4 regions of the Arthrobacter sp. BL-252-APC-1A genome follow, and region 2 is predicted to be linked to each of the others. Evidence: riboswitches for the same ligand, from Rfam matches in the RefSeq annotation. Region 2 holds a riboswitch; each other region holds the start of a gene.

Region 1 (2,191 bases), on a different contig from region 2:
TTTGCTGCGCCCGGCAACACGAAGCGGGTACGCGATGTTGCTGCGAACGGTCTTGGAGTTGAAAAGGTTGAACTGCTGGAAGATCATTCCAATGTCCAGCCGCAGGCTTTTAAGTTTGCGCTCGGGCACACCGGATACCGCGCGGCCATCCACTGTGATCTCTCCCCCGGTGGAAGCCTCCAATCCGTTGATGAGCCTAACCAGGGTGCTTTTGCCTGCTCCGGAATACCCGATGATGCCGAAGATCTCCCCGGCTTCTATTTCAAGGCTGATGTCCTGCAGCGCCGTAACCGGGGGCTCGCCCCGGCGGGCAGGCGGATAGGTCTTGGAGACGTTCCGCAGTGAAATGAGAGCCATTGCTGTTCCTTGTCCGACAGGCTGCGCGGGCCGGTCCGGCAGCGCCGAACCGGCCCGCGGGCGGATTGCCTACTGTTCTTCGATGTCCTTCTGGACGTCGGCCAGTGAACTGCGCAGGTCTTCGACCGGCACCTTGAGGAACTCAGCGGTGTTGCCTGAAGCCTTCTGCACTCCGTCCTGCACGGCCTGCGTGTTCTGGTAGATCTCCACCAGCTTCAGGTAGGTCTCGTTGTTCTCTTCCCCGGAACGTGCAGCGAAAACGTTCACATACGGGATCGCCTTGGGATCGGAGGGATCGTCCTGGGCAATGGCGTCAGCGGCACTGAGCCCGGCATCCTCGACGAAGTCGTTGTTGATGATCGCCGCGGCGACGTCCGGAAGCGACGTCGGTGTGAGGGATGCTTCGAGCGTAGTGACCTTCACCTTGGACTTGGCCTCATCGACGTCATCGAGCGTGGAGAAGGCGCTTCCGCCGTCGGCCAGGGTCACCAGTCCTGCGGACTGCAGCACCAGCAGCCCGCGGGCCAGGTTGCTCTCGTCATTGGGCACCGCCACAGTGGCGCCGTCGGGGATCTCCTCCACCGAGTCGTATTGCGTGGAGTACAGACCCAGCGGGTAGATGGCGGTGGATCCCACCGGAACCAGGTCCTCCCCGGCAGAGACGTTATACCGGGCAAGGTAGATGATGTGCTGGAACTGGTTCAGGTCCAGTTCGCCCTCGGTGAGAGCGGGGTTGGGCTGGGTGTATTCCGCGAAGTCGATGATTTCGACGTCGATGCCTTCCGCTTCGGCAGCTTCCTCGTAGGTTGCCCAGTACGGATCACTGGCACCCACGACGCCGATCTTTACGGTTCCTTCGTCACCTGCTGCAGAGCCGCAGGCTGCGATGCCCAGGACTAAGAGGGGTGCAGCGGCCAGAGACAGGAGTTTCCTGCTGATTTTCATGGTTCGGTTCTCTCCGGTGGGTTCACGGCGGGCCGTGAACGATGGGGCGCAGGCCGCTGTGAGGGCAGTGCCGGCGCCGTACTTGCCCCGCGGGGATGTCCGCGGCAGGGCCGAATCTTCACCTGGAGCACCCCGCTACGACGAGAGGGTTGCTGTCCAGCCGGCCAGGGCCGATGGCTGGAGCTCTTGATTCTTCCCCCACAGTAGGGACCGGAAGATACGATGGCCACCGGCGCGACATCCGGCGTCGTGCGGCGTCACACGGTGAATTCCAGCGAAATGCAACGTCTCACAGGAGAGAAGGAAAAATGAGCCAGCTGCCCGAAACACAGCCGAGCCCCGGGGATATCTTCGACTTGGCCGCCTCTCATGGCCTGACGCTGGATCCGGGCAGTGTCAGCTTCAATGAAGCCGGCCTGGATTACCGCGTCGCCTTCGCCACGGAGGCCGGCACTGGCCAGGAGTGGGTACTGCGGCTCCCGCGACGCCCCGACGTCGCAGCAAACCAGGCGCGTGAACAGGCAATCCTGGACTTTGTGCGTCCGCGGCTGGGTGTCGCCGTGCCGGACTGGAAAATCCAGGAATCCGATCTGGTGGCCTACCCTCTGCTGCCTGGAACGCCGGGCCTCACTATGAACGCGGAGAACCAGCCGAACTGGCATTTCGATCCGACCTCCGCGAAATACCTTGAGTCCCTGGCAGCGCTGATAGCTTCCCTCCACACGATGGATCCCGCTGCCGCCGCGGCAGCGGGTATTCCGTCAGAGAATCCTGAGGCAGTCCGCGGGTACTGGGCTGAGAACCTGGAAAGGGTGGAGGGCGAATTCCGGATCGATTCTGCCCTGCTCTCCGGCTGGCGGCGGTGGCTGGACGAGGACGGTCTGTGGCC
Region 2 (2,191 bases):
TCAGCAGGATCAGGAACGGAAAGGAACGCACCAGGTTCACCAGGGAGTCCAGGACCCGGTGCAGCCGCGGTTTGTGCCCCAGCCCGTCCGGCCCAAGGGAGTAGAGCAGCACCCCCAGCGGGGTGCCGATCAGCACCGCCAGCGGGATCGCGACCAGCAGCATGGTGCCGGTCTGCCCCAGCGCGGCGAGCAGTTCCGGCCAGACTTCGGCAATTCGCTCAAGCAACGCGGGCTCCTTCCCGGCCGGCAGCCCGGTCCAGGGTGATTTCATCGGAGATCAGGTACCGGCCGATTGCGGTGGCCGGCGTGAACCCGGGCCGGGCCAGCTCCGCGAGCGCGAACTGTTCCACGACCCGGCCTTCCTCCATCACGGCCACGTTGTCCGCGATGGCCTTGATGACGTTCATTTCATGGGTCACCACCACGATCGTGATGCCGAACCGTGCGTTGACGTCGCTGAGGTACTGCAGCACGGAGGCAGTGGTCCGCGGGTCGACAGCGGAGGTCGGTTCGTCGCACAGCAGCACCTTGGGCCGGGTGGCCAGGGCACGGGCAATTGCAACACGCTGCTTCTGCCCGCCGGAGAGCTTGGCCGGATAGGTCCCCGCTTTCTCCGAGAGGTCGACGACGGCGAGCGCCTCCAGTGCGCGGGCGCGGCGTTCGGCGGCGTTCTTCACTCCGGCGAACTTGAGCGAGAGCTCCACGTTCTGCGCCGCGGTCCGGTTGTTCAGCAGGTTGAAGTGCTGGAAGATCATGCCGATCTCATGCCGGGCTGCCCGAAGCTCGGCATCACCCAGACTGGTGAGGTCCGTTCCATCCACGAGCACGCGGCCGGACGTTGGGCGTTCCAGCAGGTTGATGTTGCGCAGCAGGGTGGATTTACCGGCACCGGAGAACCCGATAATGCCCTGGATGCTTCCCTTGGGGATCGACAGGGTGACGTTGTCCACTGCCGTGAAGGCCGATTCACCGCCCCCAAAGACGGTAGAGACGTTTTCGATCCGGATCATGCTGTCCTCCTGCGGTCTGAGCCCGGGAAGAGGTGCACGCCTCCGCAGGCTCACGCAGCCGTGCGGAAGGCACGGGGCAGCGGACCGCAAAGAGCAGGTGCTTCTCCATCGGTCCTGGCGGTAGCACCCTTCTTCAGCGGAAAGCCCGCGGAAGGGGGTTGCTGCGGCGTCACGGAGCCAGGTCTCTCAGCCGCTCTGGATGGTTACGGGACTATCTAAACCGCCCAGGCACCGGCGGGGCCAGAAGATTTCCCCGTGCGGCCGAATGCGTCGGTGCGTAACGCGCAGCGGCGTCACAATCCGTTTTGTTACGTCCGTGGGGGTCCCTGCCCCAACCCACGCGCCACCCGCGCAGACTCACGGGCGTCCTGCGGCGCGGGAGCACTGATTCTCCTGGGAATCCGCGAGGATGGGAACGTGACACCTACGGAACGCCCCGCCCTTTCGCCCTCGCTTGGGCCGGCCGAATTCCGCCGCTGGTACTGGCTAAAGGAAGAGCTGCAGGCGTTCGCGCGCACGCAGGAGATATCCGCTGCCGGTTCAAAGGAGCAGCTGGCAGAACGCATCGCCGCATTCCTGGCGGGCACACCGCTTCCTCCCCCGGCCGGCAGGCCTCACATGTCCCGGCAGCGGCTCGTACCGCCGCTGACCATCCACACCGTGATTCCGGCGGGACATCCGTGCAGCCAGGTGCTGCGGGAGTTCTTCGTCCACGCCCTCGGGCCCGGGTTCCGGTTCGATGCGCCGATGCGGGAGTTCTTTGCCGCCAATGACGGCACCGCAACGCTGGCGGCCGCCTTGGACCACTGGCACGCCACCCGGGATGCCGCCCCGCGGCCGATCAGCCCGCAGTTTGAACTGAACCGCTTCTCCAGGCATTGGCATGCAGCACATCCCGGCGGCAGCCGCGATCAGATGATTCAGGCCTGGAAAGCGTACCGGGCGCTGCCCGTGGACCAGCGGATCCAGGACAGCGTCTGATGTTCCGTCGCTAGAGTCCAAACCTTCCGGCCTCGATGACCGGGCAGGTGTTCATGACGACGTCGAGCCCTGCGTTTGCGGCGCGCTTCGCGGCGTCTTCATCGACCACGCCCAGCTGCAGCCACACGGCCTTGGCGCCGATTGCAATGGCCTGGTCCACGATGTTTCCCACCTTGGCCGAATTCACGAAGCAATCCACA
Region 3 (2,191 bases), on a different contig from region 2:
GTGGGAGTCCCAGCCCTGCCGCAACGCGGTCCAGTTCGTGCTCAGCAACAGGCCCGAACCGTGTCAGGTCCGGAGCCGCGAACGCCAGCCGGCCGCCGTCGTCGTCGTCCGCTTTTATCCGCACCAACCCGGCGGCAGATTCCTGGATGAGCATGCCCTCCTGGCGGGGTTTGCCTCCGGCTTCCAGCCAGGCGTGGGCGGAGCCGAGGGTTGGGTGCCCGGCGAACGGCAGCTCCTCGGTCGGAGTGAAAATCCGGACCCGGTAGTCAGCGCGCGGATCCTCCGGGCGCAGAAGGAAGGTGGTCTCGGACAAGTTGGTCCAGTTCGCGAACCGCTGCATCTGGGCGGCGGTTAGGCCGGAGGCTTCAAGGACGACGGCGAGCGGGTTGCCGCCGAAGGGCTCCGGGCTGAACACGTCAACCTGGACAAACGGGCGGGTGGATACGGGAATTTCGGAAGTCACTATTTGAGCTTAGTGAGTCGGCCGGGTGGATCCGCTAGCCACGGATTGCCCCAAGCTGCTCCAGTTTGTGCTGTTCGCTGCGTGGCGCGGCGGAGCGATTTCCCAAAACGGAGCGTTTAGCGCGGTCGGGCGGCTCAGGCGAAAGCCGGAACCGCGAGATTCCGAAACGCCGAGCCGTGGAAGACAAGCGGCTCATGGGCGCCGTCGTGGGTTGAGTAGCCGTGAACGCGGAGCAGGACGACGGCGTGGTCCCCGGCGGGAACCTCGTTCTCAACCGATGTTTCAAGCCAGAGGGCGGCCTCGTCCAGGAACAGGGCGCCGGTGCCGGCTTCGTGCAGGCTTAGTCCGGCGAAGCGGTCGCCGTCGCGGGAAGCGATCTGGCGGCAGACGCCGTCGTGCCCCGTGCCCAGGATGGACACGCCGATCCGGTCCGCAGCCCGAAGCAGCGGCCAGGTGCGGGAGGTATTCTGCACCGCGAACATGACCAGGGGCGGATCCATCGAAACGCCCACGGTGAAGGAAGAGGCCACGATTCCCTGTGGCGCGCCGTCGACTTCGGCGCAGAGTGCTGCGATTCCGGAGGGGAAGCGCCCAAAGGCCCGGCGCAGTGCGTTGGGCTGGAGATCGGTTTCAAGTGCCATGGAGATTCCTCTGCCTGACGCGCAGCCTGCGGTGCGAACCGCGAAATGCCAGCGCTGTACTTGCCGGACCGGGAGATCCACCGGAACGGCCGAATCGTCACCTGGAGCACCCCGCTACGGCGAGAGGGTTGCCGCCCAGCCGGCCAGGGCCTGTGGCTGGAACTCTTGATTCTGGCTACCAATCTAGGAGCGGGAAGGGGCCCGGGGCAAACGTTCGTCACATACCGGCTGTGGCGGGCAACAGTTCGTAACGGGAGTACTTAACCGGTTGCCGGCCCGTTTCCTGTTTCCACAGGGGCCGGTGCCACGGCAGGGAAGTCCGGTCTGTCTCTGACACCCATCCTGTTCAGGGCCAGCGGCCCCAGGATGGACCCGCTGAGAATGACGGCTCCCAGCACCAGGCAGGAAACCAGCCACGAACCGCCGTCGTAGAGGAAGCCTGCCAACAGGGATCCTGCCGCGGCGCCAATCAGTCCTGCATTACTCAGGAGCGCCATTCCCCGGCCGAGGCGAACTCTGCCGGTCTCAGCCACGACCGCCCCATGCATCGGGATCAGCATCGCCCAGGACGCGCAGGTCAGCACCCAGAGCACCGCGATCACCAGCGGAGGGTGTGAATGCCAGGCATCCGGCCGCTACGCCGGAACAGACTGATGCCGCCACGTATCCGGCCCGGCGTCCGCGGCGTTCCGTATAGCGGTGCAGCACCCGGGGGAGAACAGTCAGCGCGATTCCGCCGGGCAGGTAGACGAGGGCGATCTGGTAGACCTCCAGCCCAGCAGTGTTCTGCAGATACAGAAGAAGCAGCAGCCCCACACCGGCTTCAGCAGCGGCGGTCAGTGCCGCGAGGAACAGCAGCGGACTTTTCTCATGCGCTGAGCGTAGCCGACCCGTGCGGCATGCCTTTCCGTGCCGACACGCCGAAGCACTACAGTGTCCGCATGAGACAACGGTGGTTCAAACAGGTAGACGTCTTCGGCAAAAAGCCGTACCAGGGCAACCCATTGGCCGTGGTGCTGGACGGGGAAGACCTCGACGATGAGGCAATGCTCCAGTTCGCCCGCTGGACGAACCTCTCGGAGACGAC
Region 4 (2,191 bases), on a different contig from region 2:
CCCGCCAGTTTGGGACTTTCCTGCCGCGGCGCTGCGCAGGGTTGTCCCAAACTGGCAGAGTTGTCCCGAAGTGGAGCGAAATTGTGCCAGGGGTGTCCCAAAATCGCAGGGATGTCCCGAAGCGGAGAGAAATCGGCAAGCACCTCACCCATGCTGGAAACGCTCCAGTTTGGGAAAAATCGTCCCCGGCGTACCGGAGCGATTGTCACAAACCGGAGCGAATCAACCCAGAACTAGATCTCGACGAGACCCTTCTCCGTAGCGAAGGTGACAGACATGATGCCCGGGGTGCCCTTGGGGGAGACCCAGGTGACGTCCACGGATTCCAGCGGCTTCTCAACCGGCATACCCAGCCACTCGGTCACACGTTCGGCAGAGCCGGCGATCGTGAGCGACTCAAGGGAGACGGTTCCAGCGAAGGCACGGGACGGATGCAGGTCGGCCTTATCCTCATCCCAGCGGAGCATATACGGAACCTGCGGGTCTGCAATCAGTCCGTTGATGCCGATCTGGCGCCAGGTAAGTTCCTGGCCGTCGGGGAACTTGCGGTTGCCCGGAACGGAAGAGCGGCCAAGGCGTTCTTCGAAGGGAGCCAGGTCTTCCACGGCAACACACCAGCCCATCCAGCCGCCGCCGGCTTCAGAGCGTGCGCGCACGGCCTGCCCAAACGGAGCCTTGTCCGAGGCCGGATGGTTCAGTACCTCAACAACCTCAAGGTACTGGTGGTTGGCAAGGGGAATGATCATGTTGCGGGTGCCAAAGCGCGGGTGCACCCCGCCCTTGACGAAGTCGGTTTGAAGGGCAGCAGCAATGCGTTCCGTGGTGGCCAGCAGGCCGTCGGATTCGCAGGCATAAGAGACGTGATCCAGGCGCATGCGAACATCTTGGCACGTTGTGACCTGTGTCTCGACTAAGGCAAGCCTAAGCCGGTAACACGTCTTTTTCATGCTGCGTCATATGGGTTGCGCAACTGCTGGGGGGTTGGTTCTATGGGTACAGGTCATGAGTGCCAGCAGATAGCCCCGGCTTGCTGGCCGGCAACCCTCCAACCGCGGTGGGGTGCCCCGGGTGAAGACCTGGCCGTACGCAAACAGGCGTACCGGCAAGCGCGGGCCACACGTGTCGCTTCGGTGTACTCCGAACCAGACCCGGTGGGGCCCCTGGTCATAAAGGGAGCACAATGTCTGCCAACTGGTCCTTCGAAACCCGCCAGATCCATGCAGGTCAGGAGCCCGACGCCGTTACCGGCGCGCGCGCCCTGCCCATCTACCAAACCTCCTCCTTCGTCTTTCCCAGCGCCGAAGCGGCAGCAAACCGGTTCGCACTGGCTGAGCTCGAACCGATCTACACCCGGATTGGCAACCCCACCCAGGAAGCGGTGGAGAACCGTATCGCGTCCCTGGAAGGCGGACTCGGAGCGCTCCTCCTCGCCTCGGGCCAGGCGGCCGAAACCTACGCGATCCTCAACCTGGCGCAGGCCGGGGACCACATTGTGGCCAGCCCCAGCCTCTACGGCGGCACCTACAACCTCTTCAAGCACACGTTCAAGAAGTTCGGAATCGACGTCACCTTCGTCGCCAACCCGGACAACCTGGACCAGTGGCGGGAAGCGGTCCGTCCCAACACCAAGGCGTTCTTCGGGGAAGTTGTTTCCAACCCCCGCCAGGACGTGCTTGACATTGAGGGGATCTCCGCCGTCGCGCATGAGGCAGGTATCCCGCTGATCGTGGACAGCACCCTGTCCACGCCGTACCTGATCCGGCCCATCGAATGGGGAGCGGACATCGTGGTGCATTCGGCCACCAAGTACCTGGGCGGGCACGGCACGGTAATCGCCGGCGCAATTGTGGACTCGGGCAACTTCGACTTCGGTGCGGATCCGGAGAAGTTTCCAGGCTTCAACACCCCGGACGAGAGCTACAACGGCCTGGTTTACGCCCGCGATCTTGGGGCCAACGGCGTGCTGGGCGCGAACCTGGCATACATCCTCAAGGCCCGCGTGCAGCTGCTGCGGGATCTTGGCTCCGCGCTGTCCCCGTTCAACGCCTTCCTCCTGGCACAGGGCCTGGAAACGCTGAGCCTGCGCATGGAGCGGCACGTTGAAAACGCCGTCGCCGTCGCACAGTGGCTGGAAGCGCACGACGACGTCATCTCAGTTGCGTACGCAGGCCTTGAGTCGAGCCCGTGGTAC

What was found. Region 2 has a riboswitch for S-adenosylmethionine ahead of FYJ28_RS09040 (methionine ABC transporter ATP-binding protein). Riboswitches for the same ligand answer to the same signal wherever they lie in the genome.
Region 1: it holds a riboswitch for S-adenosylmethionine, as region 2 does, so the genes downstream of both, FYJ28_RS01350 (MetQ/NlpA family ABC transporter substrate-binding protein) here and FYJ28_RS09040 (methionine ABC transporter ATP-binding protein) in region 2, are expected to answer to the same signal.
Region 3: it holds a riboswitch for S-adenosylmethionine, as region 2 does, so the genes downstream of both, FYJ28_RS02710 (flavin reductase family protein) here and FYJ28_RS09040 (methionine ABC transporter ATP-binding protein) in region 2, are expected to answer to the same signal.
Region 4: it holds a riboswitch for S-adenosylmethionine, as region 2 does, so the genes downstream of both, FYJ28_RS08125 (bifunctional o-acetylhomoserine/o-acetylserine sulfhydrylase) here and FYJ28_RS09040 (methionine ABC transporter ATP-binding protein) in region 2, are expected to answer to the same signal.

What each region holds. Positions count from the first base shown of each region.
Region 1 is NZ_VULS01000001.1:280,088-282,278, reverse strand. Features, by position in the region: gene FYJ28_RS01355 (methionine ABC transporter ATP-binding protein) at 1-357, opposite strand, end outside; gene FYJ28_RS01350 (MetQ/NlpA family ABC transporter substrate-binding protein) at 427-1,302, opposite strand; SAM riboswitch class IV at 1,376-1,494, opposite strand; gene FYJ28_RS01345 (macrolide 2'-phosphotransferase) at 1,611-2,191, shown strand, end outside.
Region 2 is NZ_VULS01000005.1:30,602-32,792, forward strand. Features, by position in the region: gene FYJ28_RS09035 (methionine ABC transporter permease) at 1-226, opposite strand, end outside; gene FYJ28_RS09040 (methionine ABC transporter ATP-binding protein) at 219-1,010, opposite strand; SAM riboswitch class I at 1,113-1,216, opposite strand; gene FYJ28_RS09045 (hypothetical protein) at 1,428-1,991, shown strand; gene FYJ28_RS09050 (CoA-binding protein) at 2,002-2,191, opposite strand, start outside.
Region 3 is NZ_VULS01000001.1:583,350-585,540, reverse strand. Features, by position in the region: gene FYJ28_RS02715 (PhzF family phenazine biosynthesis protein) at 1-463, opposite strand, end outside; gene FYJ28_RS02710 (flavin reductase family protein) at 598-1,104, opposite strand; SAM riboswitch class IV at 1,156-1,275, opposite strand; gene FYJ28_RS02705 (hypothetical protein) at 1,365-1,637, opposite strand; gene FYJ28_RS02700 (hypothetical protein) at 1,630-1,920, opposite strand; gene FYJ28_RS02695 (PhzF family phenazine biosynthesis protein) at 2,046-2,191, shown strand, end outside.
Region 4 is NZ_VULS01000004.1:160,945-163,135, forward strand. Features, by position in the region: gene FYJ28_RS08120 (VOC family protein) at 234-875, opposite strand; SAM riboswitch class IV at 999-1,115, shown strand; gene FYJ28_RS08125 (bifunctional o-acetylhomoserine/o-acetylserine sulfhydrylase) at 1,181-2,191, shown strand, end outside.